DNA from 2 places in the Streptomyces sp. NPDC024555 genome. Region 2 is predicted to be linked to the other one. Evidence: riboswitches for the same ligand, from Rfam matches in the RefSeq annotation. Region 2 holds a riboswitch; the other holds the start of a gene.
The links. A riboswitch is a leader RNA that binds a small molecule or an ion and turns the genes downstream of it on or off. The one in region 2 is predicted to bind cyclic di-AMP.

Region 1 (5,471 bases), on a different contig from region 2:
TCATCGCCCCCGTGGTGGAGGAGAGCGCCAAGGCCGCGGCCGTGCTCCTGCTCTTCCTGTTCCGCAGACGGGACTTCGGCGGTGTCGTCGACGGGGTGGTGATCGCCGGCTTCGCCGCCACGGGCTTCGCCTTCACGGAGAACATCCTCTATCTGGGCAACGCCTTCGGTGAGGACCAGCAGTTGGGCTCGGGCTTCGCCTCGGTGACCGTGGCGACGTTCTTCGTCCGCGCGGTGATGTCGCCGTTCGCGCATCCGCTCTTCACCGTGCTGACGGGCATCGGTTTCGGCATCGCGGCCGGCGCGGCCCGCCACCAGCGCCTGCGGCGCTTCGGGCCGCCGGTCCTCGGCCTGCTCCTCGCGATGGGCATGCACGCCCTGTGGAACGGCTCCGCCTCCTTCGGGCCGTACGGGTTCTACGCCGTGTACGGGGCGTTCATGGTCCCGGTGTTCGGGCTGGTGACCTGGCTGGCGATCTGGTCCCGGCAGCGGGATCTGCGCACCCTGGTCGTCGAGCTCCCGGCATACGCCGCGGCGGGCTGGCTGTCGCCCGCCGAGCCGCTCGCCCTGTCCTCGATGCGGGCCCGGGGCATGGCCCGCGACATCGCGCGCCGCCTGCACCACGGACCGGGGACGCACCCCTTCCCGGCCCAGCAGCTCATACCGGCCCCCGCCCCGCAGCTCGTACCGGCCCCCGCCCCGCCGCCGGGCCGGGCCCGGAAGGAGGCGAAGGCCCGCGAGAAGGCCGCGGCCCGTACGGTCGCCGAGTACGAGTCGTTCGCGACCTCCCTCGCGTTCCTGCGCCGCCAGGCCCGCCGGGGCACGGCCGGACCCGACTTCGCCGAACGGGAGCTGGAGCTGCTGCACCATCTGTGGCAGCGCCGCGGCACGGCAGGCCCCGCCCTGGTCCACGCGGCCCACGCCACGGGCCGGCTCCGCCCCCGCTTCGCCCCGCCGGTGCCTTCGCCGTACCCGGGCCAGGCGTACGGGCCCCGGCCGCTCCCGTACGAGGGAGGCCCCGTGCCGTACCGGGGCGGCCCCGTTCCCTACCCCACCGGCCAGGCCCCGTATCCGACCGGTCAGGCCCCGTATCCGGGCGGCCAGGTCACGTACCCGGCGGGCCAGGCCCCGTACGAGTCCGGGCCCGTCCCGTATCAGGGCGGCGGCCCGCTTCCGTACGATCCGCAGGCGGGCCCCCGGGGCTGACGGCCCCGGAGCAGGCGGCTCCAGGGGCGGGCGGCCCCCGGGGCGGAGAAGGACGATGGCCCGAAGGCCGCGGGGGCGTCGGGGCATCGCGTCGTGCCGGCTTCGGGGCGCCGGGAGGCCGGTGCGGTCAGGCGGAGGCCTCGGTGAGGCGGGCCAGCTCCGCGTCGGTCAGGTGGAGGTCGGCGACGGCGAGCAGGGCGGGAAGCTGCTCGACGGTGCGGGCCGAGGCGATGGGCGCGGCGACGGTCGGCCGGGCGGCCAGCCACGCCAGCGCCACGGTGGCGATCTCCGCCTCGCGCTCGGTCGCCACGGCGTCCAGTGCGGCGAGCACCTTCTGTCCGCGCGCGGACTCCAGATGGGCGGAGGCACTGCCGGCGCGGGCGCTGTCGACGGTCGTCCCCGGGCGGTACTTGCCGGTGAGGAATCCGGCGGCGAGGGCGTAGTAGGGGACGGCCGCGAGTCCGGCGCGGGCGGCGGTCTCCTGGAGTTCGCCCTCGTAGGTGTCCCGGGAGACGAGGTTGTAGTGCGGCTGGAGGGCCACGTACCGGGCGAGGCCCTCGCGCTCGGAGAACTCCAGCGAGGCGCGCAGCCGCTCCGGGCTGATGTTGGAGGCGGCGATCTCGCGGACCTTGCCCTCCTTCACCAGCTGGTCGAGCGCGGTGATGATCTCCTCGACCGGAACGGTCTCGTCGTCGAAGTGCGTGTAGTAGAGGTCGATGCGGTCGGTGCCGAGCCGGCGCAGCGACTCCTCCGCACCGGCCTTGACGGTGGCGGCGGAGAGGCCCTTGTAGTCGGGGTGGGCGCCGACCTTCGTCGCCACGACCACGTCGTCGCGGTTGCCGCGCGCGGTGAGCCACTTGCCGATGATGGTCTCCGACTCGCCGCCGACGTTGCCGGGGATCCAGGACGAGTAGGTGTCGGCCGTGTCGATGAAGTTGCCGCCACCGGCCGTGTAGGCGTCGAGCACGGCGAAGGACTGCGTCTCGTCGGCCGTCCAGCCGAAGACGTTGCCGCCGAGGGAGAGCGGGAAGACCTGGAGACCGGAGGTGCCGAGGGGGCGAAGGGAAGTCATGGGGTGAACAACCCTTCCCACCCGGGCCGCTATTCCGTGCCCGGTACACGGGAAGTACCCGGAAGCCCCCGGGCGGCCGGGCGCGGGCAGACCGGCAGCCCTGACGTCGGGGGGTCAGCGTCAGGGCTGCCGGGGTTTCTCAGAGCGCCTCGGGGAAGGCTGTCAGACGGTCAGGCCGCGGGCGTTCAGCCAGGCCATGGGGTCGACGCCGGTGCCGTCCGCGGTGTGGACCTCCAGGTGGAGGTGCGGGCCGGTCACGTTGCCGGTCGCGCCGACGTTGCCGATGACGTCCCCGGTGGTGACCTTCTGGCCGACGCTGACGCCGATCGAGGACTGGTGGCAGAACCACAGCTCGGTGCCGTCCTCCAGCTCCAGGACGGTGCGGTAGCCGTAGGACCCGGACCAGCCGGCCGACTTGACGGTGCCGGTGTGGATGGCCTTGATCGGGGTGCCCGTCGGGGCGGCGAAGTCGAGGCCCGTGTGGTAGCCGGAGGACCACATCGAACCGGCTTCGCCGTAGGTCGAGGTGATCGTGTACGAGGAGGTGGGGATGGCGTAGCTCGCGGCGAGCTTGGCCAGCCGCAGGGCCTCGGCCTTCTTCGCCGCTTCCTCGGCCGCCTTCTTCTTCTCGGCGGCGAGCTTGGCCTCGGCGGCGTCCTGCTTCTTCTTGGCCTCGGCCGCCGCCTTCTCGGCCGCGGCCTTCTCCTCGGCGGCCTTCGCCTCGGCGGCGGCGGCGTCCTGCTGCTGCTCGGCCTGCTGGAGGATGCGGGCGCGCAGCGCCTCACCGGCGTCGGTGGTGCCCTGCTCGGCCTCGGCGGTGGTCACACCGGCGGAGGTCAGCGGTGCGGCGGCGATGGCCGCCTCGGCCTTCTCCTCGGGGGTCTCGGCCTTGTCGGACGAGAAGAGCGCGCCCACGCCGGGCAGCGACTTGGCGGCCGGAAGGTTGTCCGCGATGGAATCGGGAAGAGAAATGGAGACCGGCGGCTTGCTCTGGGCGGTGGCCATGCCACCCGCTCCGACGGCCGCGATGACACCGACGCCGAGGACGGTGGAGCTGCGGGCCAGACCGTTGCGCTGCTTGGCGACGCGGTGCCTGCCGCGTACGGGACGGATGGACTCCTCGGTGGGGTTCCACTCCTCCCAGGCCTGATCGGACCCGGCCTCCTCGGTACGGAAGCCGGCCGCGAAGCCGTCGCCCCGATCGATCCCGCGCTCGGGCGCGAAGTCGTTGCCGTAGTCGTACCCGAAGCGGGAAGAGCCTTCGGGGGCAGGCTTGTTGGACGCCACGGAGGCGCACTCCTTTCCTTCCTTCTCGCCTACCGGGTTAGCTGACGGGTTCGGAGCAGGAAGGTCTCCTACGGGTTTCCCGGCCTCGACAGGCGAGACAGAGATGCCCGATTCACCCCATGTAGGTGGTTCCCCGGTTCCCTTGCGGAATTCGGCGCTCGCGCACGGTGCCGCCACTGACGGCGGCTGGGACAACCGCGCTGCGTTATCGAACGTTAATAGACAGACGGGCTCGATACCAAGCCGTTCCCCTTGATCGTTCCCGCCCTTGGCCTGGACTTTACGGGACACAACCGGGTGGAATCGGGCGAGTTCATCGCCCCTCGACGACCACCCGGTTTCTGACAGTGCGTCAAATGTTATGCGGAGTGGGGTCTCCCGGTTACGGTCCGTGGCCCTGCTCGTCGCCCCTGCCGACGATCTTCACCGTCCTGCGCCGGTCGGGCTGCCCCTCGGCGGGCCGGGCGACGGCCAGGAGCGCCATGTCGTCCGTCGTCTCCCCGCCCGTGTGCAGCCGCACGTCCTCGGTGAGCGCCGTCAGCAGTTCCTCGGGGCCGGGGAAGATCCGGCCCCGCAGCCGGGCGGCGGGGTCGTAGAACACCCCTGCGGCGTCACGGGCCTCGGAGAGGCCGTCCGTGTAGAAGAGAAGCATCGCCCCGGCGGGCAGCTCCCATTCGTCGGTCCGGTCCGGCCACGTCCCCAGGTCCAGCCCGAGGGGCAGCGCGGGCACCGAGGGCCTCAGCACCTCCAGCGCCCCGTCGGCGTGCAGCAGCAGGGGCTCGGGGTGCCCCCGGTTGACGATGCGCACCCGCCCCGCCCCCGCCGGGATCTCGGCCAGGACGGCGGTGATGAACCCCTCGAAGGCGTCGAGGCCCCCGCGTACGTCCGACTCCCGGGCCAGCGCCCGCTCCAGCCGCACCGCCACCTCCGCCGGGCCGTCCTCCTGCTCGGCGGCCTCCCGGAAGCAGCCGATGGCCACCGCCACCGCCCCGACCGCGTCCAGCCCCTTGCCCCGTACGTCCCCGAGCAGCAGCCGCACCCCGTGCGGGCTGTCGGCCACCGAGAACAGGTCGCCGCCGATATAGGCGTCCGCCTGCGCCGCCTCGTACCGCGCGGCGACCCGCAGCCCTCCGATGCGCTCGGGCGGGGTCGGCAGCACGGCCCGCATGGCGGTCTCCGCGATGACCCGGGCGGAGGCCAGCTGCTCGTTGCCCCGCCGGACGACTCCGTTGATCACGACGGCGAGGACGGAGACGGTGAGGACGGTGAGCAGTTCGATGATGATCACGGGCCCGGTCAGGCTGCCGTGGTAGATCCGCAGGAGGGACACGGCCAGCAGGGCGGCGGCGCCCGTGCGGACGGTGCCGGCCCGCGAGAACAGCGGGGCGGCGATCAGCGGGGCGGCCGCGAAGAGGGGGATGGCGGTGAACCGGGGCGGGGTCAGCGCGTCGAACACCACCCCGCCGACGATCATCAGCGCGGGAAGCGCACGGACGAACCGGCGGGCCGTGATGCCCCCGGCCGGCCCGGTCCGCCGCCGCTCCCGCTTCCCCACCTGTCTGGCCTCCTGCCCGGCGCCTCGACGGCCACGGCCGGTGCCGCACCACCGCCCCCAGGTTTCCCCGGGCGGACGCGCGGGGCGAACGCTCGTCGGCAAATGGGGGAAGGGGGCGCGGGCCACGGGACCCCGCACACGCATCAGGCCCCGCACATGCATCAGGCCCGGCACGCTGTATGCGTGCCGGGCCTGATGTTTCAGTAGCGGGGACAGGATTTGAACCTGCGACCTCTGGGTTATGAGCCCAGCGAGCTACCGAGCTGCTCCACCCCGCGTCGGTGAACACAACTCTACGCCATCCCCGACGCACTCGTGACCACTCGCCCCGTTCACCCCCTCCGCACCCCCC
Region 2 (5,471 bases):
CCAAGCTGGTCGCCGAGGGCCTGGACGAGCTCCCCGAGACCGTCTGACCCGGACCGGCCGCACCCGCCGGAGCACTCCGCGCCGAAACCGCGCCACCCCCCGACCGGGGCGGCGCGGTTTTCGCTTTCCGGGGCGCCGCGTCACCGCCGGACGAATCGGCGACGACCTTCGGCACGAATAACGGCACCCCTGGAAAGAAAACCGAATTCAGGGCAGCAGAAAAGGCCCCCTCGAATTCCGCTCCTCTTTGTATACGGCGCCTTCATTACGAACGGCCGCTCGGGGTGTGTACGGGATGTTGCGCATTCCTCACCTTCCCCGCGGGGGCGGAACGGCGCAGCCGGTGCGCGGCCCCGGCCCGCTCGGCCTGCTGGGCGGTGAGGGCCCTGGCCCGTTCGGCGTCGCCGCGCGCCACGGCGTCCACGATGGCCCCGTACTCGGCCCAGACGTCGCCCGGCCGGGACGGCGGGTCGGCCGTGTACATCCAGGCGATCTTGTGGCGGAGCTGGGTGAGCAGAGCGATGAGGCCCGGACTGCCGGAGGCCTGGGCGAGCGTCTCGTGGAACCAGGCGCCCAGGGACCGCAGATCCTCGCCCTCGCCGCGCCTGGCCCGCTCCTGACCGAGCCTGACCAGGCCCCGGAGCACCTTCAGATGCGCCTCGGTGCGGCGCCGCGCGGCACGGGCCGCCCCCAGCGGCTCCAGCAGCGTCCGCATCTCCAGGAGGTCGACGGCCTCCTGCTCGGTGGGTTCGGCGACACAGGCTCCGGCATGTCTGCGGGTGACCACGAACCCCTCGGACTCCAGGGTGCGCAGCGCCTCGCGCACCGGCACGCGGGAGACCCCGTACCGTCGCGCCAGCACCTCCTCGGTGAGCCGGCTGCCGCGTTCGAAGACACCCGACACAATGTCTTCACGAATGGCCGTGCATACCGAATGCGCTGGAATACGCATGTCCGAACCCCCGCCCTCGTCCCCGCGGATCGCGGCCGATCGACACCTGTCCCGTGACTCTATTGCAATGCGGACGCATTTCCGATGCCGGGCGTTCATTCATGAATATCTTTTGGCCCCGGGACGAGTCGCGCGCGGGTGTCCCATGCCTCCCCCGGACACGCCGAAGGCCCCGGCGGTGCGTGCCGGGGCCTTCGGGGCGTCGCGGGTCTCAGAGGGAGACGCCGTGGGCGCGGAGGTAGGCGATCGGGTCCGTGTCGGAGCCGTACGAGGGCGTGGTGCGCGCCTCGAAGTGGAGATGAGGACCGGTCGAGTTGCCGGTGGAGCCGGAGAGTCCGATCCGCTGCCCGGCGGCGACGCTCTGGCCGACGGACACACCGATCGAGGACAGGTGGCCGTACTGGGTGTACGTGCCGTCCGTCATCCGCAGCACGATGTTGTTGCCGTACGCCCCGCCCCAGCCGGCCTCGACGACCGTGCCGGCGCCGACGGCGACGACGGAGCTGCCGGAGGCGGCGTGGAAGTCGATGCCGGAGTGGCTGCCGGAGGACCAGAGGGAACCGCTCGACTTGTAGCCGGTGGAGACGTACGTCCCGGCGACGGGGAGCCGGTACGCGCCGAGGCGGGCGCGCTCGGCGGAACGGGCGGCGCGGGCGGCGCTCTCGCGGGCCTCCTCGGCGTCGGCGGCGCGGGCCTCGGCGGCGGCGCGGGCCTTCCTCTTCGCCTCCGCCCGGAGCTCGGCCTTCTTCTTCGCCTCGGCCTTCTTCCTGGCGGCCGCCTCGGCCTTCGCCTTCTTCTTCGCGGCGGCGTCGGCCTGGTGCTGCTGCGCCTCGGCCTGGGCGCCGACGCGGTCGGCGAGGTCCTGCTCGATGGCGATGACCTGGGTGAGGCCGGTGTCGGCGGCGGACGGGGTCTCGGCGTCGGCGGCGACGGACGGGGAGGCCAGTGCGCCGACGACTCCGGTGGTGGCCAGGGTCGCGATGCCGACGGCCTTCGCACCGGCGCGGGTCAGACGGCCCGGGGCACGATGCTTCCCGGTGGCACGGGTGAACGCCATGGAGTGGCTGGTCCTTTCCTTCCTTCTCGCCTACCGGGTTAGCTGACGGGTTCGGAGCAGGAAGGTCTCCTACGGATGCCGTGACCCCGGTCCGGGGCATGGGCGTCCGATTCACCCCAGGGACTGCGTGGGTCCCCGGCTCCCCCGGCTCGCGCCTGAGGGGGACTCGGCGATGGCTGCCCGGTACGTCACGGATGCGGCATACGGGTGCGGACAGCGGAGCCGACGCTAAGCGGCGGCACGGAGGCGGACCAAACGGACAGCCGGATTTGTCGCACATCCCACAGGGCGAACAGCCACCTTCCACCCCAAAACAGACAAAAGGGATGGACCGCACGGAGTGTTCTCCGTGCGGTCCATCCCTCGGTCCCGTTCCCTCCGGACGCGTCCGTCGACGACGCGACCGGGCCGGCCGGCCCTCAGCCCGTGACGACCGACACCTCTCCGATGCCCAGGGCCCGGACGGGCTCGGCGATCTGCGAGGCGTCCCCCACCAGGACCGTGACGAGACGGTCCCCCGGGAACGCGTTCACGACGGCGGCGGTCGCCTCCACCGTGCCGGTCTCGGCGAGCCGGGCGTACAGCGTCGCCTGGTAGTCGTCCGGCAGATGCTGCTCGACCTGGTCGGCGAGGGTCCCGGCGACGGAGGCCGCCGTCTCGAACTTCAGCGGGGCGACCCCGACGAGGTTCTGCACGGCCGTCTCGCGCTCGGCGTCCGTCAGCCCCTCGGCGGCCAGCGTGCGCAGCACCTTCCACAGGTCGTCCAGCGCCGGACCGGTGGATTCCGTGTCGACCGAACCGCTGATGGCGAGCATCGAGGCACCCGTCGCCCCGGAGGCCGAGTCGGGGGCCGAGGAGCGCAGCACCTGGGCGAAGGCGCGCACGCCGTAGGTGTAGCCCTTCTCCTCGCGCAGCACCCGGTCGAGCCGGGAGGTCAGCGTGCCGCCGAGGCAGTAGGTGCCGAGCACCTGCGCGGGCCAGACGCTGTCGTGGCGGTCGGCGCCGATCCGGCCGATCAGCAGCTGCGTCTGCACCGCGCCCGGACGGTCCACGATCACCACGCGGCCGGTGTCGTCGGCGGTGATCGGCGGGGCCGGGCGGGGCTCGACGGTGTTGCCCGACCAGTCGCCGAGGGTGTCGGCGAGCAGCGCGTCCAGGTCGATGTCCGTCAGGTCACCGACGACCACGGCGGTGGCGGTGGACGGGCGGACATGGGCGTCGTAGAAGGCGCGCACGGCCGCGGAGTCGATCCGGGACACGGTCTCCTCGGTGCCCTGGCGCGGCCGGGACATCCGGGCCGTGGCCGGGAAGAGCTCCTTGGAGAGCTGCTTGGCGGCCCGCCGGGCGGGGTTCGCCTGCTCGTGCGGGATCTCGTCCAGGCGGTTGCCCACCAGGCGCTCGATCTCGCTGTCGGCGAAGGCTGGGGCGCGCAGCGCCTCGGCGACCAGCCCGAGCGCCTTGGGCAGCCGGGAGGCCGGGACCTCCAGGGAGACCCGGAGGCCGGGGTGGTCCGCGTGGGCGTCCAGGGTGGCGCCGCACCGCTCCAGCTCGGCCGCGAACTCCTCGGCGCTGCGCTTGTCGGTGCCCTCCGACAGGGCCCGCGCCATGATCGTGGCGACGCCGTCCAGGCCCGCGGGCTCGGCGTCCAGCGGGGCGTCGAGGAAGATCTCGACGGCGACGACCTGCTGTCCGGGGCGGTGGCAGCGCAGCACCGTGAGCCCGTTGGGCAGCGCGCCGCGCTCGGGGGCGGGGAAGGCCCAGGGCTTGGCCGCGCCCGGGGCGGGCTGCGGGTGGTACTGCATCGAAACTCCAGTCGCGGCAGCGTCGGTCACTGGTCCGCCCCCTCGTGCGCGTCGGTGTCGGTGTCGGCGTCCGCCTCGTCGGCCGGTTCGACCGGCTCGTAGACCAGGACCGCCCGGTTGTCGGGCCGCAGCTGGGCCCTGGCGGCCGCCTTGACCTCGTCGGCCGTGACGTCGAGGACCCGGTGCACGGCGGTCAGGGCGAGCTGGGGGTCGCCGAACAGCACCGCGTACCGGCACAGTTCGTCCGCGCGGCCCGCGACGGTGCCGAGGCGGTCCAGCCACTCGCGCTCCAACTGGGCCTGCGCACGTTCCATTTCCTCGGGGGTGGGGCCCTCCTCGGCGAACCGCGCCAGCTCCTCGTCGACCGCGGTCTCGATCTGCGCCACCTCGACGCCGCCGGACGTCTTGACGTCCAGCCAGCCGAGCGAGGGCGCGCCCGCGAGGCGCAGCAGCCCGAATCCGGCGGCGACGGCCGTCCGGTCGCGGCGGACCAGGCGGTTGTGCAGCCGGGACGACTCGCCGCCGCCGAGCACGGTCAGCGCGAGGTCCGCGGCGTCGCACTCCCGGGTGCCGTCGTGGGGCAGCCGGTAGGCGGCCATCAGGGCCCTCGCCGGGACCTCCTCGCGGACCTCCTCGCGCAGCTCGCCGCCGATGGTCTCGGGCAGCGCGCCGTCGCGCGGCGGCCGCTTGCCGTCGTGCGAGGGGATCGATCCGAAGTACTTCTCGATCCAGGCGAGGGTCTGCTCGGGGTCGATGTCGCCGACTACCGAGAGCACCGCGTTGTTCGGCGCGTAGTACGTACGGAAGAACGTCCGGGCGTCCTCCAGCGTCGCGGCGTCCAGGTCGGCCATCGAGCCGATCGGGGTGTGGTGGTACGGGTGGCCCTCCGGGTAGGCGAGGGCGGTCAGCCGCTCGAACGCGGTGCCGTACGGAACGTTGTCGTAGCGCTGGCGGCGCTCGTTCTTGACGACGTCGCGCTGGTTCTCCATGGACTCCTCGTCGAGCGCGGCGAGCAGCGAGCCCATTCGGTCGGCCTCGAGCCACAGGGCCAGCTCCAGCTGGTGCGCCGGCATCGTCTCGAAGTAGTTGGTGCGCTCGAAGCTCGTGGTTCCGTTGAGGGAGCCGCCGGCGCCCTGCACGAGTTCGAAGTGTCCGTTCCCCTTCACCTGTCCGGAGCCCTGGAACATCAGGTGCTCGAAGAGGTGAGCCAGTCCGGTGCGTCCCTCGACCTCGTGGCGCGAGCCGACGTCGTACCAGAGGCACACCGCGGCGACCGGGGTCAGATGGTCCTCGGAGAGCACCACGCGCAGGCCGTTGGCCAGACGGTGCTCGGTCGCTGTCAAGCCGCCGGAGCCGGCCTGGGCTGTGGCCGTGTGACCCATGGGCATGTACGTCCCTTCGATCGCGATACTGGTTTTACTGCGAGACCTGCCACTGTAAGCAAGCGCACCGACACCTGGCGAAGTTCCCGTACCGCGAAAGTTCGCGGGAAAGAGGGTCACCACCGCCTCGGGGCGGACGGAGAACGTGCTTTGGGACGGGTCGAGGTCCACGTTGTCAGTGGGGCGGTCCACAATGGTGCGCGTCAGAACCTGAGGAAACCCGAGGGAACCTGAGGTTGCCCGATCAGAATCCGTGAAGGAGTCGCAGCAGCGATGGC

Region 1: another riboswitch for cyclic di-AMP. It lies ahead of ACZ4FH_RS02590 (M23 family metallopeptidase); the one in region 2 lies ahead of ACZ4FH_RS26630 (M23 family metallopeptidase).

Annotation. Positions count from the first base shown of each region.
Region 1 covers NZ_JBVHKV010000001.1:622,197-627,667, reverse strand. Annotated here, with positions in the region: gene ACZ4FH_RS02600 (PrsW family intramembrane metalloprotease) at 1-1,205, shown strand, start outside; gene ACZ4FH_RS02595 (aldo/keto reductase) at 1,333-2,277, opposite strand; gene ACZ4FH_RS02590 (M23 family metallopeptidase) at 2,440-3,564, opposite strand; cyclic di-AMP (ydaO/yuaA leader) riboswitch at 3,576-3,731, opposite strand; gene ACZ4FH_RS02585 (PP2C family protein-serine/threonine phosphatase) at 3,947-5,119, opposite strand; tRNA gene ACZ4FH_RS02580 (tRNA-Met) at 5,324-5,397, opposite strand.
Region 2 covers NZ_JBVHKV010000016.1:108,879-114,349, forward strand. Annotated here, with positions in the region: gene ACZ4FH_RS26620 (HPr family phosphocarrier protein) at 1-47, shown strand, start outside; gene ACZ4FH_RS26625 (GntR family transcriptional regulator) at 266-952, opposite strand; gene ACZ4FH_RS26630 (M23 family metallopeptidase) at 1,164-2,009, opposite strand; cyclic di-AMP (ydaO/yuaA leader) riboswitch at 2,023-2,191, opposite strand; gene ACZ4FH_RS26635 (M16 family metallopeptidase) at 2,429-3,811, opposite strand; gene ACZ4FH_RS26640 (M16 family metallopeptidase) at 3,838-5,199, opposite strand; gene ACZ4FH_RS26645 (DNA gyrase/topoisomerase IV subunit A) at 5,467-5,471, shown strand, end outside.